2 regions of the Pseudoalteromonas sp. C2R02 genome follow, and region 1 is predicted to be linked to the other one. Evidence: riboswitches for the same ligand, from Rfam matches in the RefSeq annotation. Region 1 holds a riboswitch; the other holds the start of a gene.

What was found. A riboswitch is a leader RNA that binds a small molecule or an ion and turns the genes downstream of it on or off. The one in region 1 is predicted to bind cyclic di-GMP.
Region 2: another riboswitch for cyclic di-GMP. It lies ahead of KO527_RS17655 (chitin-binding protein); the one in region 1 lies ahead of KO527_RS21590 (hypothetical protein).

The regions. Positions count from the first base shown of each region.
Region 1 covers NZ_JAHKQC010000044.1:6,035-9,699, reverse strand. Annotated here, with positions in the region: gene KO527_RS21595 (MFS transporter) at 1-780, opposite strand, end outside; cyclic di-GMP riboswitch class I at 1,134-1,222, shown strand; gene KO527_RS21590 (hypothetical protein) at 1,288-1,659, shown strand; gene cdd (cytidine deaminase) at 1,700-2,593, shown strand; gene udp (uridine phosphorylase) at 2,651-3,415, opposite strand; gene KO527_RS21575 ((2Fe-2S)-binding protein) at 3,576-3,665, opposite strand, start outside.
Region 2 covers NZ_JAHKQC010000039.1:69,275-72,939, reverse strand. Annotated here, with positions in the region: gene KO527_RS17665 (response regulator) at 1-159, opposite strand, end outside; gene KO527_RS17660 (D-hexose-6-phosphate mutarotase) at 320-1,174, shown strand; cyclic di-GMP riboswitch class I at 1,281-1,366, shown strand; gene KO527_RS17655 (chitin-binding protein) at 1,515-2,093, shown strand; gene KO527_RS17650 (DUF3718 domain-containing protein) at 2,497-2,811, shown strand; gene KO527_RS17645 (penicillin acylase family protein) at 2,870-3,665, opposite strand, start outside.

The DNA.
Region 1 (3,665 bases):
GGATAAAAGACCTGTTCCGGGGATCAACAACATCACCATAATTGGGACAATCATTAATGCGAGCCTACCATTACCAAGCACATTTTGTACTTCAACTAAAGTTTCTTTTATAGACTTATTATTCTTTGAAGACTCAACACTTTTTGTTGGATCCCTAAAGAAAAATATGGCAGGAATAAAGTTAATAGCAATTGAGACAGCAGCCATTGTAAACGCTAATTCCCAGCTGATTTCTCTCAGATAAGCAACTGTAAGAGGCCCTAAAAAACCTCCTATATTAACCATAGTATAAAACAAGCCAAAACCTAGGCTACGATTTGCATCTGTTGTTTCACGGCTAACGGTACCAACAATAAGCGGTTTAAATATCGCGGCACCAACAGCGAGAACCATATAAGTTATAAAAAATGCACCATAGGAATCAACTTGGCCTAACATATAATAAGAAGGTGTCATCAAAGCAAAGGATATTAATAACATTTTTCTATAGCCGTACCTATCACCTAATGCGCCAGTCAATACAGGTAAAAGATAAATAAAGCTCATAACAACAGCAGATAAAGTTCCTCTTTGCTGATCAGTTGCACCTAATCCACCAAGCTCTAATGGTGCAGTCATATAAAGAGATAAAACACCAAAAATACCATACCAAGCTAGTCGCTCAAAAATTTCCATTGTATTAGCAACGTAATAATTACTACTAAAACTAAAAATTGAATTATTTTTACTTATATCGCGACTATTATTTGAATCCCTTTTTATTGTCTGTTCATCTGACACACATTTCTCCTAATTTACCCACACAGTTAACTATAGATATAGTTTAAACCTTTAATTTGAATACAATATACATAAGTTGCATCTTTGATGCTAAGTTTATTTTATGTGAATTAAATTGAATATCCCTAAAACTGTAATAATTAAATAACATAGCCTTATACCATTTCTGTTAATTAACTGTCACTCAGAGGAAACGGTATTAAATATAATATTTAATAAATTTCAATAAAACATTAAATTACACTTACACCTTACTAAAACTAAATAGATGTAAATAATCAAACGCTTATTAGTGCTTTTAAACGCTTAAGCATTACAAAGTTGACGATACCGTACAAACCTGTGAAAATATGTAAACGTAAAGGCAAGGTGTTTGAAAAAATACTCACGCAAAGTATCAGATCTAATGGTTTAACACACTTACGATGGCTGAGCTGCAAACGTGATAAATTTCGCTGCGATATTTATTCCTGCCTTTTATTATTTATGATTTAATCTGGTTAATTAATGTCAAAACTAATCACTAATCTAAGCTATGATGCTTCTGAGAATTTAGTAATGGTAAAACTTTTCGGAACAGCTAATGTTGAAGATGTCGTCAGCATTTACAAGAAAATAACTGAGTACGCAAAATTCAACGCAACAAATAAATTATTGGTTGATGTGATTGAGCTCGAACATGAATATCCAGCAATAGAAGTTATTAATTTAGTTGTACAAATCAAATCTATTTTGCAAGGTTTTAAAGTTGCTAGAATCATAGGATTTAAAGGGTTTCACCATGATTTAGTACTGCAAAAAGCAAAACGCTTTAATGTTTACGCTGAAAACTTTGATTGTAGTAAAAAAGCAAAACATTGGTTGAATACTGCGGCTTAAATTCATAAAATGGTGAACCATTAATTACAACAATAATAATATGATTTTAAGTTCACCAAATCAAAAAATTAACTTTTCAACTTCCCACATATTAGATATTAATTCACTTTTAAAAAACACTCGCGGCATGCTTAATTCTCTATTCATTAGCAAGTTAAAAAGTGAGTTAGATACTTCTTTAGATGATTTATTAACCGCGTTATTACCATTTGCATCAGAGTTTTCTGTTGCGCCCATTTCTAACTTTCATGTTGGAGCTATCGCGGTCGGGTCTTCTGGTAATTTATACTTTGGCGCCAATTTAGAGTTTACTAATCAAGCACTATCTTTAGTACTACACGGAGAACAATCTGCTATTAGTAATGCCTGGCTACATGGTGAAACACATATTACCAAACTTGCAATAAATGCAGCACCTTGTGGTTATTGTCGACAGTTTATTAATGAATTGGCATGTGCTCATCATATTGAGATTTTGTTAAATGGTGAAGTGATCCCTTTTGATAAGTTTTTACCTATGTCCTTTGGACCAAAAGATTTAGGTAACAATTTCGGATTATTGACAGTTAAGGATAACCTTCAAAATAGTGAAAAGCCAGACAGTATTTCATCTGAATTATTTCAACAGATCGGTTTAAGTTATGCACCTTATTCAAACAATTTAGCGGCTTGTGAAATACAAACCTTGGATGGTCAAGTATTTTATGGCCGTTATGCAGAAAATGCAGCGTACAGTCCGAGTTTATCCCCCCTTCAGGCGGCGATCAGTCAATTGATTTTATCAGGAAATGCTTTTTCTAAAGAGGTCATCAAACAAGTAACACTTGTTGAGATGGAAAATATAGAAAATCAGTTGAGTGTTACTAAAGCGGTACTAGAAAGCTATGACTTTGAAGTACCGTTTAATTATGTATTATTAGGCAATAATACATAAATTCGTTATACCGATTCTAATAAGTAAGTGATTTAATACAAATTAGAATTGGTATTCTTATGCTGGCTGTTTACATAATGTCTTAGCAGCTTCAAGTACCACTGAAACACTTTTTGCTTCTATTAAACCATGATCAACGTTTGGGATCTCTTGTCGAGTACGATTTACAAGTACACCAGCGACACATGCAGCCTTTAAACCAAGTGCTGAACACATAGTAAATAACGTTGCAGACTCCATTTCGTAATTCATCACGCCCAATTTCTGCCATTCTACGAAGCTTCCTTGGAATGAATTTGTAACATAGCCAGAATAAGTATCGTAGCGTTCTTGTCCAGGATAAAAAGTATCTGATGATGCAGTGATCCCTAAATGATATGGCATCTCTAATGCATCACATGCTTCTACCATAGCTTTTGTTGCAAAAAAATCAGCAACAGCAGGGTAGGTGATTGGTGCAAAGTGCTGACTTGCACCATCAAGGCGAACTGCACCATGGGAGATCAATACATCACCTTCATTAATATGAGGTTGAATAGCACCTGTCGTCCCAATTCTTAAAAATGTGCGTATACCTAATTGTGCTAACTCTTCCACAGCAATCGAAGTGGAAGGACCGCCTATACCTGTTGAACAAACAACAATTGGATGTTCATCTAAATATCCTAAATAAACATGATATTCACGTGTTTGAGCGAGACAAGTTATGTTTTCTAAATGTGAGGCTATACGTTCTGCTCTTGCGGGATCACCAGGTACGATTGCTAGTTTTGCATTATTGATTTGTTCTGAGTGTAAACCTAAATGAAACACTGTTTTCATGAAAAATCCTTAGAAACGGTATAAATGCTAATACTAAAAAATGTTATTATTTATATATAGCAGAGTATTTTAACTTAGGATAAAAGGTTTATTTTATTTAGAAGAGGACTTGTGTCCTGTTAATAAAGGAATTTTTAAATTTATGAGTTAATTGAAGAAATTATGCAACATCAGGCTCAAGGTTTGATATTTGGATTAATTTATTATTCAATATCTTTTTTGTACATTTGCAACACTTGCCACATTGTTT
Region 2 (3,665 bases), on a different contig from region 1:
TGTAAAACATAATAAAGACGTTAAAATTACCACAGGATAAAACACATATAATAAAGTACCCGGAACTACTTTATTGGCTCTCCAAGTGACAAAATTAAGCAAACTCATAAGAACAGTGACGCTAATACTGGTATAAAATAAAGTATTTAGATCTAACATTTATTATCCTTCATAGAATGCCTTACTATTCTACAGGGGTCACTAAGTGACGATATTTATAGTTAAACATTGATTGTACTTGAAAATAAATAAATTTACTTACTCTCTTATTTAGGTATGGTTACACTGCATTTATTAATAACCGTCTTTAAGGTGCCTTATGAAACTTTCTCCCTCTGTTAGCATTAAACAAACACAAACTGGTCTAGAATATATCGAAGTCGACTCTCCTTTATGTGATGCCAAAATATTTTTACAAGGCGCTCAATTAACTCAGTTTACCCCTAAAGAACAAAAGCCTTTAATTTGGGTTTCAGAAGATGAAGACTATATAGCAGGCAAAAGTGTAAGAGGCGGCATTCCTATATGCTGGCCTTGGTTTGGTGTAAGTGAAAATCAAGATTGGCCTATTCATGGTGTAGCACGCACTCAAGTATGGCGCGCTGAAGAAGTAAATGAAAAAGATGATTACATAGAAGTCAGCCTTTCATTGCCTATGTTACAAGTTAATAAAGCGTACTGGCCACATGAAACTGGATTACAAGTTATCTTTAAATTATCAAAAGCTTTAAGTGTCAGTCTCAAAAATACTAACCTAGATAAAGAAGAGATTTCATTTACCCAAGCATTACACACCTATTTCCCAACGCCTGATATTAAAACAACTCAAGTTGATGGCTTACAAGGTTCACAATACATTGAATTTGGTGAGGGTCCATTTGATCAAAATGATATCGTCAATTTTGCTCGTGAAACAGATATGGTTTATAACAACGCGCCTCTAGTTCAAAAAATTAAAACGCAAGATGGCACTATTAGTGTGGCAAGAGAAAACTCAACATCATGTGTATTGTGGAATCCCTGGATAGATAAAGCACAACGTTTAAGTAACTTCCAAGATGATGAATACAACAAGATGTTATGTTTAGAAGCTGCCAACGTAAAACAAGATACTGTAAAGCTTGCGCCGGGCGAAAGTCATACACTGACAACCATCATAAAATGGGAAAGCTAAATAACCTTTACGATTAACAATAAAGCATTAATTACTATCAAAATACATGGTAGATATTAAATTTAAATTGCCTTTTCCAATTAAAAAGCATTAATATCTACCTCAAATCACAATTTGGCAAACTAACCCAAAGGTTAGGACGCAAAACCACCGGTCTAAGGTTTTTTAAACTATGATAGCGGAGTTGCCTCAGTAGTAAATTACTCAACCAGAGTACACGCTAAAAACTACTGTGCCTGCACATTTTCATGCCAAATACTGTTAACTTATTATATTAATATGGCAGATTTAACATGGCACCTTTACTAAAGTATCAATTTATATTTTTGAGTACCCCACTTTGATTGCGGGTTTATCCCCTGGAAATTGGGTAAACATAGGTCAAATTCCCACTCACCATCATTTAAATAAAAATGATGAAGTGCTTATTCAAATTTTTGATGGCAAAGGGTATTTGCCTGAGTTGTCATTTAACCACCTAATAAATAGTACTGAAAATGGTGCGCCTAGCGTATGGCCTAAACAAATCGCTAAATATATCAATAAGCATTTCACCTTATTACAAGCGGGTCGTTATATTCATTCTGATAACATTCAACCTTGCGTTAGTAAAAATAATATCTACGCATTAAGCTCAAGCAATATCACTCAAACCAGAGTGCTCATAAAGTTTGCGGTCAAACGTATTAAAGATGAAGACTCTTCAGTGGCAATTACTCCATCTTATGATTATGTATTCCCAAAACACCGCAATGACTATCGCGCTGGAGATAAAGTCCTAAACCCTAAAACCAATAAAATATATCAATGTAAACCTTGGCCCTATACGGAGTTTTGTCGTCTAGGCACACATATGAATGAACAGTACGAACCTGGAATAGGTAAAAACTGGTCTTTAGCTTGGTCACAATGCTGGTAATTAAAATATAAATTAAACAATCAAGTTTATTTCTAGATAAATTTTGTGGTTTTTTGAGGTTATTTTTAACTCGAATGTAACAAGGTTTTTCATCCGCTACAGGTTAAAAATGTATACAACTTTTTAACATCAAAAATGCCAAATAATCACTTTTTAGTTCAATGGACTAAATCGAAGGTTAAACGGCTAAACTTGCCTTTAAATATGAAACTAAAAGTATCCTCAGATACATTTAGACATATTTTTAACTGTTCAATTATCATTCGATTTACAAGCTTGCTTTGATGAAAACACACCTTGTTACGCCATCACATTGTTTTGATACACACTTTTTTAAATTCGGATCTACTATTCATTCAACGGCAAAACAACATTACTTAAATGAAGCATAGAGGGATTTATTATGAACTTATTAACGACAGTTATCGCAGCAAGTATTATTACATTATCAGCAAGTGCAAGTGCACATCAAACGCAAAAGTTGGTTGCAGCTGATGGCAATGTAACCACTGAAGTTTGTATGGCAGTTGCAAGTAACAAACCAATTAAGCTCGTTAAAGCACTACGCAATAACCGCTTAAATATCACTAATGCAAATAGAGGTATTCGCTGTAATGGCATGACTTTAGCTGAATTTGGCGAAAAACATCACGCAGTTAAAACACTCGCAAAAATACAACGCCATCAAGTTAAAACGGAACTATATACAGCTTTATAAGGTTATACCCAATGACAATTAAAAGTAGCGCTTTGCTATTGTTCAAAGCGCCTTATTTTTAAATTGGATTTATTTCTATTCGATGGATTGAAGCTGATGGAAGTAAAGGGGTATTTTTCTCTTTAGCATAATCATCAAATCCTGAACGATAAAAAGGAGAAAGAGGATGACCAGATTGCCCTCCAGGAATGGTTAATATGGCATTTTTTTCTAGACCTGGTTGCACAAAAAATCGTTGTGACGCACCAAAACCATTCTTTTGAACTGCAGGCATAAAACTATCACCAAAACCTGGTACCGTTGGCATATCTAACAGCGAAGATAAAAATGGCATTTGCTTGCTAAAAGGGTGTTGTAATTTTAATGCGTTAACCTCACCCCAAGCTAATACATGCAAAGAGTCTTGCTCATTAACACCATGCTTCTCTAATAGGCCTTTTCGCATATCGACATATACTTGAGTCATTAACTGTGGCCATGAAGCATGTTTATCACTTAACCACGAGTCAGGAAAACCTTTTATTAATTGCCATACGCCAGCTTCTAAATCTCTTTTAATAGGAGATAAACTTAAATCATGTTTTACCAAAGCAGATTCAACTGGCGCAAATATTTCATCTATTAATTCGGCTCTATAATTACGCACTAATGTATAACCAACAGAGTCTGCACAGGCACATTCTCCCCACAGGCTTAATAATTTAAGGTCTTCTTGATACTTTACTGGTTGTGCGCTTAAAACTTGTGTTAATAACTGATGCCAAGGCTTTAAAAATAAGGCTTGGTTATCTAATTGAATTTTATAAAAATCAGATTCAGTAAATTGTTCTTTTTCAAATAATCTATCTTTAATT